Regions from separate parts of the Acuticoccus sediminis genome, predicted to be linked through region 1. Evidence: predicted binding sites of a transcription regulator. Region 1 holds the regulator's gene; the other holds the start of a gene.
What was found. The regulator LexA, encoded in region 1, represses DNA repair genes until DNA is damaged. The targets are predictions, from matches to a motif close to TGTTCNNNNTGTGTTCNG.
Positions count from the first base shown of each region.

Region 2: the regulator LexA is predicted to act here: its motif matches at 3,348-3,365, upstream of recA (recombinase RecA).

Region 1 covers NZ_QHHQ01000001.1:1,586,186-1,593,669, reverse strand. Annotated here, with positions in the region: gene DLJ53_RS06900 (peptidylprolyl isomerase) at 81-1,952, shown strand; gene trpD (anthranilate phosphoribosyltransferase) at 1,989-3,017, shown strand; gene trpC (indole-3-glycerol phosphate synthase TrpC) at 3,034-4,302, shown strand; gene DLJ53_RS06885 (molybdopterin molybdotransferase MoeA) at 4,299-5,465, shown strand; gene lexA (transcriptional repressor LexA) at 5,588-6,319, shown strand; gene DLJ53_RS06875 (glucose 1-dehydrogenase) at 6,959-7,484, opposite strand, start outside.
Region 2 covers NZ_QHHQ01000001.1:1,453,036-1,460,519, forward strand. Annotated here, with positions in the region: gene DLJ53_RS06315 (AAA family ATPase) at 1-340, opposite strand, end outside; gene dksA (RNA polymerase-binding protein DksA) at 694-1,059, shown strand; gene DLJ53_RS35980 (ATP-binding protein) at 1,471-3,210, shown strand; gene recA (recombinase RecA) at 3,434-4,534, shown strand; gene DLJ53_RS06335 (CoA transferase) at 5,020-5,775, opposite strand; gene DLJ53_RS06340 (CoA transferase subunit A) at 5,772-6,587, opposite strand; gene DLJ53_RS06345 (DUF4112 domain-containing protein) at 6,733-7,158, shown strand; gene DLJ53_RS06350 (hypothetical protein) at 7,174-7,431, opposite strand.

The sequences.
Region 1 (7,484 bases):
TGCGGTCCATGGTGCGTATGCCCCAATGCGCGTAAACAACCCGGTCGGCGTAAACAAACGGCTCTCTCATGTTGAATGAAATGCGACGCGGGGCGAAGGGGACCCTCGCAAAACTCCTCATCGCGCTCCTTGTCCTCTCCTTCGCCGTCTGGGGTGTCTCCGGCTTCGTAAACACGGTCAACCCGACCGAGGTTGCGCGTGCCGGCGATACTCCCGTCTCCGCTCGCGAGTTCGAGCGGGCCTGGCGCGTGCAGTCCATGCGGATCACGCAGCAGCTCGGCCGAAGCCTCACCCCGCAGGAGATCCAGTCCTTCGGGATCGCCAACAGCGTCCTCCAGTCGCTCGTGACGGGCGCGCTGCAGGTCGACGCGGCGCACGATCTCGGCATCGACGTCAGCGACGACACGCTCGCCGAGCGGCTCCGCAGCGACCCGCGCTTCGTGCCCGAGGGCGGCAACTTCGACCGCAACGCCTTCAACCGTTACCTCGCGAACTTCAACTACAGCGAGAACGAGTTCTTCAAGGTCGAGCGCGAGGCGGCGGTGCAGGAGATGTGGACCAACAGCCTCGTGGGCGGCCTCACGGTGCCGACCCCCTACCTCGAGGCCGTCAACCGGTTCACGAACCAGACCCGCGAGATCGCGAGCTTCCGCCTCGACAACGACAGCCTGTCGACGATCCCCGATCCGACGGAGGAGGAGCTGCGCGCCTTCTACGACGAGCACAAGGACGAGTTCCGCGCTCCCGAGCGCCGGTCCTTCTCCATCGTGACCCTGTCGCCCGACGCGCTGGCCGAACCCGAGGTCGTCAGCGAGGACGCGGTGCGCCGCGCCTACGACGCGGACGGCGCCTACGGCACGCCCGAACGGCGCGAGGTGCAGCAGGTGGTGCTCGACGATCCGGACGTGGCGCAGAAGGCCGCCGACGCGATCAACGGCGGCACCGCCTTCTCGGCGATCCTGCGCGAGCTCGGCAAGAAGCGCTCCGACGTCGACCTCGGCCTCGTCGCCAAGTCGGCGATCTTCGACCCGGCCATCGCCGAGGCGGCTTTCTCGCTCGACGCGCGCAAGGCGACCGTGGTCGACGGCCGCTTCGGCCCGACCCTCGTCCGTGTCGACGACATCGAGGCCGCCGCCAAGCAGCCGTACGACGAGGTGAAGGACGAGATCCGCGCCTCTCTCGCCCTCGACGAGGCCATCGACCAGGCCCGCGCGCTGCAGACCGACGTGACCGACGCGGTCGCCGGCGGCGCGCCCGTCGCCGAGATCGCCGACCGGTTCGACCTGCCGACGCAGACCGTCGAGGCCGTCGACCGCAACGGTCGCGACGAGAACGGCGAGACCGTCGACATCCCCGGCCGCGAAGCCGTGCTGAACGCGGCCTTCGCCGCCGAGGCCGGTGCCGACCCCGCGCCCGTCGAGGATGGCGACGCCACCATCTGGGTCCAGACCGATACGATCATCGAGGCCGACATCCTGCCCTTCGAGGAAGCGCAGGGCGACGTGCTCCTCGCCTGGACCGAAGCCCAGCGCTCCAAGCAGCTCGACGAGATGGCGACCGCCGCGGTCGAGGCCGTCAACTCCGGCACGCCGATCGCCGACGTCGCCGCGCAGTACGGGGCGGAGGTCGCCCAGTCCGCGCCGTTCACCTTCAGCGCCGCTCCCGAAGGCATGCCCCGCGCGGTCGCCGCGGCGGCGTTCGAGGGGCCGCGCGGCCACGGCGCATCGGTGCCGGACGGCAACACGCGGATCGTCTTCCAGGTGACCGACGTCACCGAGCCGGCCTTCTTCGTGGAGGATCAGGGGCTGTCGCGCGTGCGCCAGCAGCTCGACGAGGGCATGGCCAACGCGGTGCTGTTCGACTTCCTCAACGCTTGGCAGTCCGACGTCGGCGCGACGGTGAACCAGCAGATCCTCAACCAGCTCACCGGCGTGGGCCAGGGACAGGGCTGATGACCGACCTGCTCGAGACCGGGGGGATCCGCTTCGGTGGCTAACCTCAAGACGTTCATCGCGAAGGCCGCGTCGGGGGAGCCCCTGACGCGCGCCGAAGCGTCCGCCGCGTTCGACGTCCTGATGTCGGGCGAGGCGACGCCGGCCCAGATCGGCGGCCTCCTCATGGCGCTGCGCGTCCGGGGCGAGACGGTGGACGAGATCGCCGGCGCCGTCGACGTGATGCGCGCCCGCATGCTGCCGGTGCAAGCCCCGGCCGACGCGATCGACATCGTCGGCACCGGCGGCGACGCATCGGGAACCTACAACGTCTCCACCTGCGCCGCGTTCATCGTCGCGGCGGCGGGGGTGCCGGTCGCCAAGCACGGCAACCGGGCGCTCTCCTCCAGGTCGGGTGCGGCCGACTGCCTCTCCGCGCTCGGCATCACGCTCGACCTCTCGCCGGAGGGGATCGCCGCCTGCATCCGCACCGCCGGCATCGGCTTCATGTTCGCCCCGGCGCACCATGCGGCCATGAAGCACGTCGGCCCGGCCCGCGTGGAGCTCGGCACGCGCACGATCTTCAACCTCCTCGGCCCGATGTCGAACCCGGCGGGCGTCAAGCGCCAGCTCCTCGGCGTCTACTCGTCCGAGTGGGTGCGCCCGCTCGCCGAGGCGCTCGCCACCCTGGGCGCCGAGCGCGTGTGGGTGGTCCACGGGACCGACGGCCTCGACGAGATGACGACCACGGCCGAGACCGAGGTGGCCGCCGTCGAGAACGGCAAGGTCACCACCTTCACCGTCACGCCCGAGGACGCCGGCCTGCCCCGCGCGGCCCCGGCCGACCTCATCGGCGGCGACGGTGCGTACAATGCGGCCGCGCTGCGCGACGTGCTCGCCGGCAAGCCGAGCGCCTACCGTGACATCGCCTGCCTCAACGCGGCCGGCGCGCTCGTCGTCGCGCAGAAGGTGGAAACGCTTGCGGAGGGCGTGAAGCTGGCCCAGAACCTCCTGGACGACGGCTCGGCCGCGGCGCGGCTCGACGCGCTGGTGTCGGTCTCGAACGCCGCCGCGACCGCGAAATAGGAGTTTCCCCGACGTCATGGACGCCGCACCCGACATTCTGGCGCGCATCGAGGCCTACAAGCGCGAGGAGATCGCCGCCGCGCGCCTCGTCGAGGACTCGGCCTCCTGGCGCGCCCGTGCCGAGGCGGCCGCTCCGCCGCGCGACTTCGTCGGCGCCCTCAGGGCCGCAGCCGCCGCGGGCCGTCCGGGCCTCATCGCCGAGATCAAGAAGGCGAGCCCGTCCAAGGGCCTGATCCGGCCCGACTTCGACCCGCCCGCCCTCGCCCGCGCCTACGCCGACGGCGGCGCGACCTGCCTCTCGGTCCTCACCGATGCTCCGTCCTTCCAGGGCGCGCCTGAGTTCCTCAGCGCCGCGCGGGAGGCCTGCTGCCTGCCGGTCCTGCGCAAGGACTTCATGTACGTGCCCGAGCAGGTGTTCGAGGCGCGCGTGTGGGGCGCGGACTGCATCCTCGTCATCATGACCGGCGTCGACGACGCGGTAGCGCGCGACCTCGTCGACGCGGCGCATGCCCTCGGCATGGGCGCGCTCCTCGAGGTGCACGACGAGCGGGACATGGAGCGCGCGCTCGCGCTCCCCTCCCCGCTGATGGGCGTCAACAACCGCGACCTCAGGACCTTCAAGACCGACCTCGCCGTCACCGAGCGGCTGGCGGCGATGGTCCCGCCCGACCGCCTGCTCATCGCCGAATCCGGCATCGCCACCCACGCCGACGTCACGCGCCTGCAGGCCGTCGGCGCAAGCGCCTTCCTCATCGGCGAGAGCCTCATGCGCCACGCGGACGTGACCGCCGCGACGCGCGCGCTGCTCGGCAACCCGCTGACCCACATCGACGCCACCGGCGCGGCCCGGATGGTGGACGTCTCCGCCAAGGCCGAGACGACCCGCACGGCCGTCGCCGAGGGGACCGTCACGATGGCGCCCGACACGCTCGCCGCCATCCAGGCCGGCAACGTGAAGAAGGGCGACGTCGTCGGCGTGGCGCGGATCGCCGGCATCATGGCCGCCAAGAAGACCTCGGAGCTGATCCCCCTCTGCCACCCGCTGCCGCTCTCGTCGGTGTCCGTGGACCTCGAGCCGGACCCGTCGCTGCCCGGCTACCGCGTCACCGCGCGGGCGAAGACCACGGGGCGCACCGGCGTCGAGATGGAGGCCCTCACCGCCGTCTCCGCCGCCTGCCTGACGCTCTACGACATGGCCAAGGCCATGGACCGGGGCATGGTGATCGGCGGCGTGCGGCTCCTGGAAAAGTCCGGCGGCCGCTCGGGCGAGTGGCGCACCTCTTGATTGACGTCGACGAGGCGCAGGCCCGCCTGATCGCCGCCGCTCCCCACCTCCCGTCCGAGACCGTACCGCTCGCCGAGGCCGCCGGCCGCGTCGTGACGGTCGACGTCGTCTCGATGCGCACGCAGCCCCCCTTCGCCTCGTCCGCGATGGACGGCTACGCGGTCCGCACCGCCGACATGCCCGGCCCGGTCCGGGTGGTGGGCGAATCCGCGGCCGGGCGGCGCTACCCGCGTCCGCTGGGTCACGGCGAGGCGGTCCGCATCTTCACCGGCGCCCCGGTGCCGGAGGGGGCAGACGCGATCCTCATCCAGGAGGACGCAGCGCGCGACGGCGATGCGCTCACGGCCACCGACACGGTCAAGCCGAACGACCACATCCGCGCGCTCGGCCTCGACTTCGCCGCCGGCGACACACTGGTGGCGGCCGGCACCGTCCTCGCGCCGCGCCACATCGCACTCGCCGGCGCCGGCGGCCATGCGGAACTGACGGTCGCCCGCAGGCCCCGCGTCGCCTTCCTCGCCACCGGCGACGAACTCGTGCCGCCCGGCTCGCCCACCGGTCCCGACCAGATCGTCGCCTCGATCACACCCGCGCTCGCCGCGACGGTGCGCGCGGCCGGCGCGGACCCGATCGACCTCGGCATCGCGCCGGACGACCGGGCCGAGATCGCCCGGCGCTGTGCCGCCGGGATCGCCGAGGCGGACATCCTCGTCACGCTCGGCGGCGCCTCGGTCGGCGACCACGACCTGGTCAAGCCCGCCCTCTCGGACCTCGGCATCGAGCCGGACTTCTGGAAGGTCGCGGTGCGGCCGGGCAAGCCGCTGATGTTCTCCTCCAGGCCGCTCGTTCTCGGCCTGCCGGGCAACCCGGTATCGGGCGCGGTCTGCGCGGTCCTGTTCCTCGTTCCGCTGGTGAAGGCGATGCAGGGGGTGACGGCACCGCTGCCGGAGGTGCGCGAGGGGATTCTCGGCCGCGACCTCCCGGCGAACGGCCCTCGCCGCGATCACATGCGCGCGGTGCGATCGGGATCGACGATTACGCCAGCATCGCGGCAGGATTCATCGATGCTAGCCGTGCTCGCGGCTTCGGATGTTCTGCTCGTGCGTCAACCGCATGAAGGTCCCGTGCCGGCGGGGAGTCCATGTCGGTATATCGCGCTCTGATTGCTTGACTCGTGACGTTCTGCGGGCTCCGCATTGCGGAACACACGACGAACGTGTATAGATGATGGCGGAATGATTCGGGTACCAATGCTGGTCATACAGCGTCAGGACGACGACGAACTATGCTGACGAAGAAGCAGTACGATCTCCTCATGTTCATTCATGAGCGTATGAGCTCGACCGGTGTGCCGCCGTCCTTCGAGGAAATGAAGGATGCGCTCGATCTTAAATCCAAATCCGGCATCCATCGCCTGATAACCGCGCTGGAGGAGCGTGGCTTCATCCGCCGCCTCCCCAACCGCGCCCGCGCGCTGGAAGTCCTGCGCCTGCCGGACGTCGCGCTCGCGAAGTCGAGCCCGCCGCAACGCCCGCGCGGCTTCTCCCCGTCCGTCATCGAGGGGTCGGCCCCGCGCGATCCGGCCATCCCGCCGAAGCGGGGCCCTTCGCTGCGCCCTGTCACGACCGCCTACGACATCGTCGACGTGCCGATGATGGGCCGCATCGCCGCCGGCGTGCCGATCGAGGCGATCCAGCAGCAGAGCTCCGCCGTCCACCTCCCGTCCGACATGCTCGGCCCCGGCGAGCACTTCGCGCTGGAGATCACGGGCGATTCGATGATCGATGCCGGCATCCACGACGGTGACACCGTCGTCGTGCGGCGGACGGACCACGCCGAGAACGGCGACATCGTGGTCGCCCTGATCGACGGCGAGGAAGCGACCCTCAAGCGTCTGCGCAAGCGTGGCAACACCATCGCGCTCGAGGCTGCGAACCCGGCGTACGAGACGCGCATCTTCGGCGCCGACCGCGTCCAGATCCAGGGCAGGCTCGCCGCCCTCCTCCGTCACTACTGACGCGCAGGACCGCAACTGCCGCTCCGGCACCACACGGTGCCGGGCCGCAGCAGCCGACCCGCGAGACCGCAGCCTCCGGACCCGGAACCGACGCGACCTGCCGCCCGGACTCGTTCAGTCCGCGCCAATCACGCGGTCCCCGCGACGGCCACCATTCGGCCCGCCTCGTTCGGCGCGGCGGATCCGTCGGCTTTCCCTGAACGACCTGCCTCTCCCCGACCTCCTGCCCGGACCTCCACGCCCGCGGGCGCGGCCCATCGATCGGCATTTCCCGGCGACCTGCCTCTCCCCGCCGGCGAGCCCGGACCTCCACGCCCATCGGCGCGGCCAATCGATCGGCATTTCCCGAGGGCCCTGCCTTCCCCGACGGCCGGCCCTGACCAGCACGCCCATGGGAGTGGCCAATCGATCGGCATCTCCCGGGCGACGTGCCTCTCCCCGACGGTCTGCCCGGACCTCCACGTCCATGGGCACGGACAATCGATCGGCATTTCCCGAGGGACCGCCTGTCCCCGCCGGCCTGCCTGGACCGCTACGCCCGTGGGCGAGGCCAGTCGATCAGCATTTCCCGGGGCGAGCTGCCTCTCCCCGACGTCCATCGCGGCCCGCCATGCCGGCGGGGGCGGCCGGTGCGGGGCGTTAGAGCGAGCTGCAGAGGTGGCCGCCGTCGATGGAGATGACGCTGCCGGTCATGTACGCCGACGCATCGCTCGCCAGGAGGCAGAGCGCGCCGGAGAGGTCGTCCGGCTGTCCGAGCCGGCGCTGCGGAATGCGCCGGACCAGCGCCGCGCCCGCGTCGGTGGCAAAGAATTCGCGGTTGATGTCGGTCTCGATGTAGCCGGGGCAGATCGCGTTGACGCGGATGCCGTAGCGCGCCCACTCGAGCGCCAGCACCTTCGTCATGTGGATGAGGCCGGCCTTCGCCGAGGCGTAGTGCACCAGAGCGCCTGCCGGCCGCAGCCCGGTGATCGAGGCGATGTTAATGATCGACCCGCCGTGCTGGGCCGTCTTCAGCCGCTGCGCCGCCTCGCGCGCGACGGTGAAGCAGCCGGTGAGGTTGGTGTCGATGACGAAGCTCCAGTCCTCGTCGGAGACGTCCAGCGCCGGCTGCGCGGTCGACACGCCGGCGTTGTTCACCACGACGTCGATCGTCCCCAGCTCACTA
Region 2 (7,484 bases), 130 kb from region 1:
TGAGGAGCACGGGCCGCTGCTCGGCCACGAACGACTCCCAGAGTTTGCCGCGCCGGATGTAGTTCGAGATGTCCGACACGCGGGGGTCGCCGAGCTGACTGTCCCGAAGGCGGGCGACCGCATCGTACTCGTAGAGGCCTTCACGCGCTTTTGTGGTGGATTTGATATGCCACTCGATCAGCGGTGCGCCGAGGGTCTTGGCGACCTCGTGGGCGAGCACGGACTTGCCCGTTCCGGGCTCGCCCTTGACGAGGAGCGGTCGCTCCAGGGCGATGGCCGCGTTGACGGCGACGGATAAATCCCTGGTCGCAACGTAGCTCGCCGAGCCTTCGAATCGCATGGCACCTCACACGGACTTGCGCAGTCGGGCCCGGACGGCGTCGTCCCAGGCGCCATGTTGCATGAGCCTTGCCTACAGCTCCGAAGTCAAGGCGAGGCAGGGCAATTTCCGGCTCGGCCGCCCCGCCGGAGGGATAAGGAGAGACTTGGTGTGAGTTGATTTTGACGATGATTGCAAGGGGGCAACACCAGAGGTTAACCGCGTAACGGTTTGTGATGCTTGCCCCTTCCGCCTTGCATTTGTTCCATAAGAGTGTATAGCGACGGCGCAGTAGCGGGGGTGATACGCGCGTGGTTGAGACGGTCGAAGAACGGGTCAACGACGATTATCGTCCGTCCGAGGACGAACCGTTCATGAATGAGCGGCAGAGGGAGTATTTTCGCAAGAAACTGTTGGACTGGCGGTCCGATATCTTGCGGGAAGCGAAGTTCACGTTGGAGCAGCTCGCCGAGCGCGAGCGCAATCATCCGGACCTGACGGATCGCGCAACGTCCGAAGCGGACCACGCGATCGAGCTTCGGGCCCGCGACCGGCAACGCAAGCTGATCGCCAAGATCGACGCGGCGCTCGCCCGGATCGAGGACGGCTCCTACGGGTACTGCGAGGAGTCGGGTGAACCCATCGGCCTTCGCCGGCTGGATGCCCGCCCCATCGCGACCCTCTCCATCGAAGCGCAGGAGCGGCACGAACGCCGCGAGCGCATCCACCGGGACGACTGATCCCGGAGGACCGTCGATCCTCTGGATCGACACAGGCCGAAGGCGCGCCAACGCGCCTCGGCTCCACGAATCAGGCATAAGGACGGTATGAACGCCATACCGCCTCGTTTGGTCGAAGATCCTGCCGACGCGCCCCGGCGCGCCGAGGGGAGCGCGATGTCGCAAGGTGGCCCGTCGTCCGGGAGCCGGGCCGGCGGCAGGGCGGCGCTCGAGACGAGCCTCGCCACGGCCGGCGCGTTCACGGCATTGTCCGGATCGGCCGCGAGCATCGCCTTCGGCGCTCCGTCCGCGCTTTCGGGTGTACTGGCGGCTCTCGCGATCGGCGCGGCGGGCTATTGCGCGTGGCGCCATATCCGCCCCGCCGTGCCTCAGTCGGTGGCCGGGCCCTCTCCGATTTCCTCAACGAGTCCAATGGCCGTCACCACAGTGACCGGCACGCTGGTCGCGTCCAACGCAGCCTTTGCCCAGATGATGGGCAGTCGCGGGCAGGAAGCGCACCCGGACGCCCTCGCCACCGGGCCGGCCGCGGCGCTGGCGCTCTTTTCGCTGCGTCGGCAGTCGATCGCCGAGGGGAGTGCCGAAGGGTTCGTTCCGCCTTCCACATTCGCGCGGCTCGACTGCCGCGACGGGCGCATCGTCCACGTCTTCGAGCCCGCCGGGACCGAGGCGGGCGGCGACCACCCGGGGCTCGAGGAGACGCTCGTCGCCATCGTCCCCGCGGCGGCGGTCGTGGTCGGCGTCGACGGGGCGATCCATGCGGCGAACGCCCGCTACCGCGCCCTCGTCGGGGAAGGCTCCAACCTCGCCGACGGCCTCGCGGCGGAGGACGGCGTCGTCGCCCGCCTCGTGCGGCAGGCCCACCAGCACCACACCAGCCGCGTCGATGCGACGCTGCGGCATACGCCCGGCCGGCGCATCCGCCTCTCGGCCAACCCGTTCCCGGGCTCCGACGACCGGGCGATGATCGTCCTCTCCGACGTCACCGACCAGTCCGAGCTCGAGGCGCAGATCGCGCAGAGCCAGAAGATGCAGGCGATCGGTCAGCTCGCCGGCGGCATCGCGCACGACTTCAACAACGTGCTGCAGGCGATCATCGGCTTTTCCGACCTGCTGCTGCAGAGCCACCGGCCGTCGGACCCCGCGTTCCGCGACATCATGAACATCAAGCAGAGCGCGCAGCGGGCCGCGGGGCTGGTGAAGCAGCTCCTCGCCTTCTCGCGCCGCCAGACCCTGCGGCCGACGGTCCTCAACCTCAACGACGTGATCGCGGACCTGTCGATCATGCTCGACCGCCTGCTCGGCGAGACGGTGCGTCTCGATGTCGCCTACGGGCGCGACCTCTGGCCGGTGCTCGCCGACCAGTCCCAGGTCGAACAGGTCGTCATCAACCTCGCCGTCAACGCCCGGGATGCGATGAAGGGCGGCGGGACGCTCACCATCCGCACCCGCAACGTGCCTGCCGGCGAGGTCGAGAGCGACGGCGCCGACGAGGTGCAGGTCGACGCGGTGCTGATCGAGATCGAGGACGTCGGCACCGGCATGCCGCAGGACATGCTGGACAAGATCTTCGAGCCGTTCTTCACCACCAAGGCGACCGGGGAGGGGACCGGCCTCGGCCTGTCCACCGTCTACGGCATCGTCAAGCAGACCGGCGGCACGCTGTCGGTGAAGAGCGAGGTGGGGAAGGGGACGACGTTCCGGATCTACCTGCCCCGCACCGAGGTCGAGCAGCGCCCGGCCGCGGTGTCGGACGGGGAGCGGGCCCCGGCGGCGAGCGGGGACCTCACCGGCTCGGCGACGCTCCTGCTGGTGGAGGACGAAGAAGCGATCCGCACCTTCGCCGCCCGCGCCCTCACCGCGAAGGGCTATCGCGTGCTGTCGGCCGAATCAGGCGTCGAAGCCGCGGAGATCTTCGCCGAGGAGGGCGATACGATCGACCTCGTGGTCACCGACGTGATCATGCCGGAGCTCGACGGGCCGGGCCTCGTGCGGAAGATCCGCGCCGAACGGCCGGACCTCAAGGTGCTGTTCATGTCGGGCTATGCGGACGGTGCCTCGCTGGACGAACTCCCCGAGGCTCAGTTCCTGCCGAAGCCTTTTACGCTCAAGGCGTTGGCGGAAGCGGTCAAGCGCGAGCTGGGCCGGAGCTGAGCCCCGCCCGCGTGCACCGATTGTTCCTGTGAGAATCGTGCCGGGGGGCTCTTCGCGAGGCTCCTGTCGCGCTAGGTTAATCATGCCAAAGCGATCGATGGCGCGATACACCGTATCGTTAACGCAATCTTAACGTGTCGAACAGATTGCGAACGCCGTGGTTTTGTGAAACACTGAAATCCAGTCAAGGTGGGCCTTAAGAATGAAGCGCAAGGGATCAGCGATGGCGCAATCAGATCTACGCCTGGTTGAGGGGTCGTCCGTGGACAAGACGAAGGCGCTGACGGCTGCGATCAGCCAGATCGAGCGCTCGTTCGGCAAGGGCTCGATCATGAAGCTCGGCGCCGGACAGACGATCGAGGTGGAGACGGTGTCGACCGGCTCCCTCGGCCTCGACATCGCGCTCGGCATCGGCGGCCTGCCCAAGGGCCGCATCGTCGAGATCTACGGGCCGGAGTCGTCGGGCAAGACGACGCTGGCGCTCCACACCATCGCCGAGGCGCAGAAGAAGGGTGGCATCTGCGCCTTCATCGACGCCGAGCACGCACTCGATCCGATCTACGCCCGCAAGCTCGGCGTCCAGGTCGACGATCTCCTGATCTCCCAGCCGGACGCCGGCGAGCAGGCGCTCGAGATTGCCGACACGCTGGTCCGCTCCGCCGCGGTCGACGTGCTGGTGATCGACTCGGTCGCCGCGCTGACGCCGCGGGCCGAGCTAGAGGGCGAGATGGGCGACCAGCTCCCCGGCCTCCAGGCGCGCCTGATGTCGCAGGCCCTGCGCAAGCTGACGGGCTCGATCTCCCGCAGCCACACCATGGTCATCTTCATCAACCAGATCCGCATGAAGATCGGCGTGATGTTCGGCTCGCCCGAGACGACCACCGGCGGCAACGCGCTCAAGTTCTATTCGTCGGTGCGCCTCGACATCCGCCGCGTCGGCTCCATCAAGGACCGCGACGAGGTCGTGGGCAACCAGACCCGCGTGAAGGTGGTGAAGAACAAGCTCGCCCCGCCGTTCCGCGAGGTCGAGTTCGACATCATGTACGGCGAAGGCGTGTCCAAGCTCGGCGAGCTCCTCGACCTCGGCGTCAAGGCCGGCATCGTCGAGAAGTCGGGCGCGTGGTTCTCCTACGACAGCCAGCGGCTCGGCCAGGGGCGCGAGAACTCCAAGCAGTTCCTGCGCGACAACCCCGAGATCGCCAACGAGATCGAGCAGGCCGTGCGCCAGTCCGCCGGCATCATCGCCGACCGGATTGCCGGGAACCCCGAGCCGGACGGCGACGCCGACAGCCCGGACGAGGACGGCTACGACGCCGCCGAATAAGCCCTGACGCCGGGGCTGCCCGGCGTCTCGCCCCGCAGGGGCACCGCAGCGGCCTCACGGCCATGCCACGAAGGCGCGAGGGCGTTGCCCCTCGCGCTCCTTCGTCCCGCCCCCCACTCAGCTTGCAGATGGTCGGGTTTGCCGAACAGGCGGCCGCCGCGCGCTCGCCTATCAAATCCGATCCACGCAGGGCCGGCGGACGGCGGCCTCGATCAGGGGGCGCAGCGCGCCCGTCTTCGCCATTCTCACTGTGCTGCGCGTCGCTCCGTGCAGCGCATCGCCCCTGCCGCCCGCCCGAAGCCGCCTTCGGTCGCACGTCAATCGGGCGACCGTCGGGGTGGACCTTGGGTTTCGATCCGCGAGGGGCGGGCGACGGTGATCCGGCGTCCGGCACGTCAGCATGCGTGCCGCCAACGCGTGGCCCCCGGGGTGAGGCGCCGGGGACCGGATTTGCGGGGCAGACGGACGACGCCGTCCGGCGCGGGTCAGGCCGCGGCGGCTTCCATGTCGCTGCGGAGGCTGGCGGCGAAATCGGGATAGGTCTCCGACAGCTCATCCAGCACGCGGGTCCGCAGCAGGTCGAGGATCGGCCTGGGGGGGCGCGGCGTCACCGCCGGCTCCGCGGCGTGGTCGAAGGCAAAGCCCGTCGCCGCGGTGATGTCGGCAAGGTCCGACCCCGGGTGCACCGAGCGCAGCGAGAACCGGCGCCGTCCCTTGTCGAAGTCGAAGAGACCCTTGCCGGTCAGCAGCGCATGCGGCCCGCCCGGCCGGTAGACCCCGGGATCGCTGACCCCCGGCGCGGACACGAAGTCCACCTTCGGCACGAACACCCGCGGCGAGTGCTCCTCGCGGAAGAGGATCACGCGCGGCACCACGTAGTAGAGGTAGGCCGAGCCGAACGAGCCCGGCCAGCGCACGTCCACCTCCGGGTAGGTGCCCGCGCCGACGAGGTTGATGTTCGCCTCCCCGTCGATCTGCCCGCCGCCGAGGAAGAAGGCGTCGATCCGCCCCTGACCCGCGCAGTCGAACAGCTCCACCCCGCCGTTGGTGAAGAAGTTGTGCCGCACCGACCCCAGGATCGACAGCCGCACCGGCGGCCGGCCCGCGGCCTCGTTGAGCGCCCGGCGCAGCATCGCGCCCGCCGCCGGAATCGGCGACGACGCCCCCACCGCGACGTGCCGCACCCCGTCGAGGAGCTCGGCGATCGTGGCGATCAGGATCTCGCGGTTCCCCCCGCTCATGCCGGCACCCGGCCGGCGAGGGCGTCGATGTAGTCGGCGAGCGCCTCCGGCGAGCGCGCGGCCCTGGCGTAGGCCTTCATCGCCTCGACGTCGGTCTCGTACTCGCCCCACAGGGTGCAGGGCGCCGCGCCGCGTGGCGCGACCCCGATGGCGTCGACGTAGAGCGCGGGTAGGGTACCCGCGGCGCTGGCCTCCGTCGCCATCAGGTCGCCGTCGACGATGCGCTCGACCGTCACGATCGTGCGCCGCGAGGCGTACGCCATGGTGGCGAGCTCGCGCCGGCGGCCGATCTGCACGTTGCCGAAGCGGTCCGCCGCCGGAGCGTGGAACAGTGCGACATCCGGTGTGATCGCGGGGATGAGGACGACCGGATCGGGCGCGTCCGAGAACGGGTTGTCGATCACCTTCCAGTCCGGCCGGTTGGCGAGGATGTCCGACCCGATGAGGCCCCGCATCGGCAGGAACGGCGCTCCCTTCTGGGAGGCGATCAGGCCGGAGTGGATCGCCGGGCACGTCGCGTCCATCACCCGGATCGTGCCGGACTTCACCGCGCGGTTGAAGGCCGGCGCGCCGCCCGCCTCGCCGAGGGTGAGGGCGCTGGTTTCCACCGTCGCCACGGCGCCGGCGCCGATCAGGATGTCGGCCTGGATCCCGGCCGTCGGCACGCACACGAGGTGAAGGTCCTTCGCCCCGCGCCGCAGCAGCGGCGGCACCATTGCCATGGAGACGCCCGCATATTCGGCCGGGATGGCGAGCTTCGCACCGTCCTCGATCAGCTCGGCGAGGCGCTCGAGCGGCATGTCGATCGTCATCTGGGGCTCCCTGCTGCGGCTGCTTTTTATGCGCTTTGCGGCCGTTGTCCCGCGTTTGGTCCCGACGGGCAAGGGCGCAGAACGGCACACACAATTGGAACCTGTGGCGCCTCCGCAGAATTGAGTACGCGAAGGAGATTGCACAATGGCACCGACCATTACGATGAGCCGTGGCCGTGATCGGACGTATTCTTCGTCGGCGCCCTCGACGGCCGAGCTGGACCGCCTGGCGAACCTTTTGGACAGCAAGTTCAGCGTCCTCGGTGTCCGCTTCGGCATGGACGCCGTTTTGGGCCTGGTGCCGGGCATCGGCGACATGGCCGGTCTCGCCATCTCGGCCTACCTGATCGGCCAGGGCTACCGCCTCGGGGCCCGCAAGCGCACGCTGGCGCGCATGGCCGCCAATGTCGCCGGCGATTCGCTGATCGGCTCGATCCCGCTGCTGGGCACCGTCGCCGACGTCATGTGGAAGGCGAACAACGCCAACATGCGCCTCCTGAAGCGCGATCTGGCGCGGCCCGGCGTCACCCGCCGACATCAGACCTGGCGCGCCCCCTCCGGCGCGCCCTGACGCCCTGCCGGGAAGTCAGACGCCGGGCGGTGGCAGGTCCACCGCCGGCTCCTCGCCGCGCGGGGCGAAGAGGCAGCTCTCGACATCGTTGCCGACATCGAGGAGGCAGACCTCCAGCCCGTCGCCGTCGACCGTGGCCGTGATGCAGATCGTCGCCATGCGGTCCTCGGTGGCGAAGCAGAGCTCCTCCGGCGAGTCCGGTTGCGCCATCGCCGGAGGTGACGCGTCCGTGAGCGAGGCGAGGACGTAGGCGACCAGGCTAACCGCGCGCATGGGCGTCGTCCGGGAGGCGAGGACGCTGGGCGACGCGGCCGATCCGCGCGCGG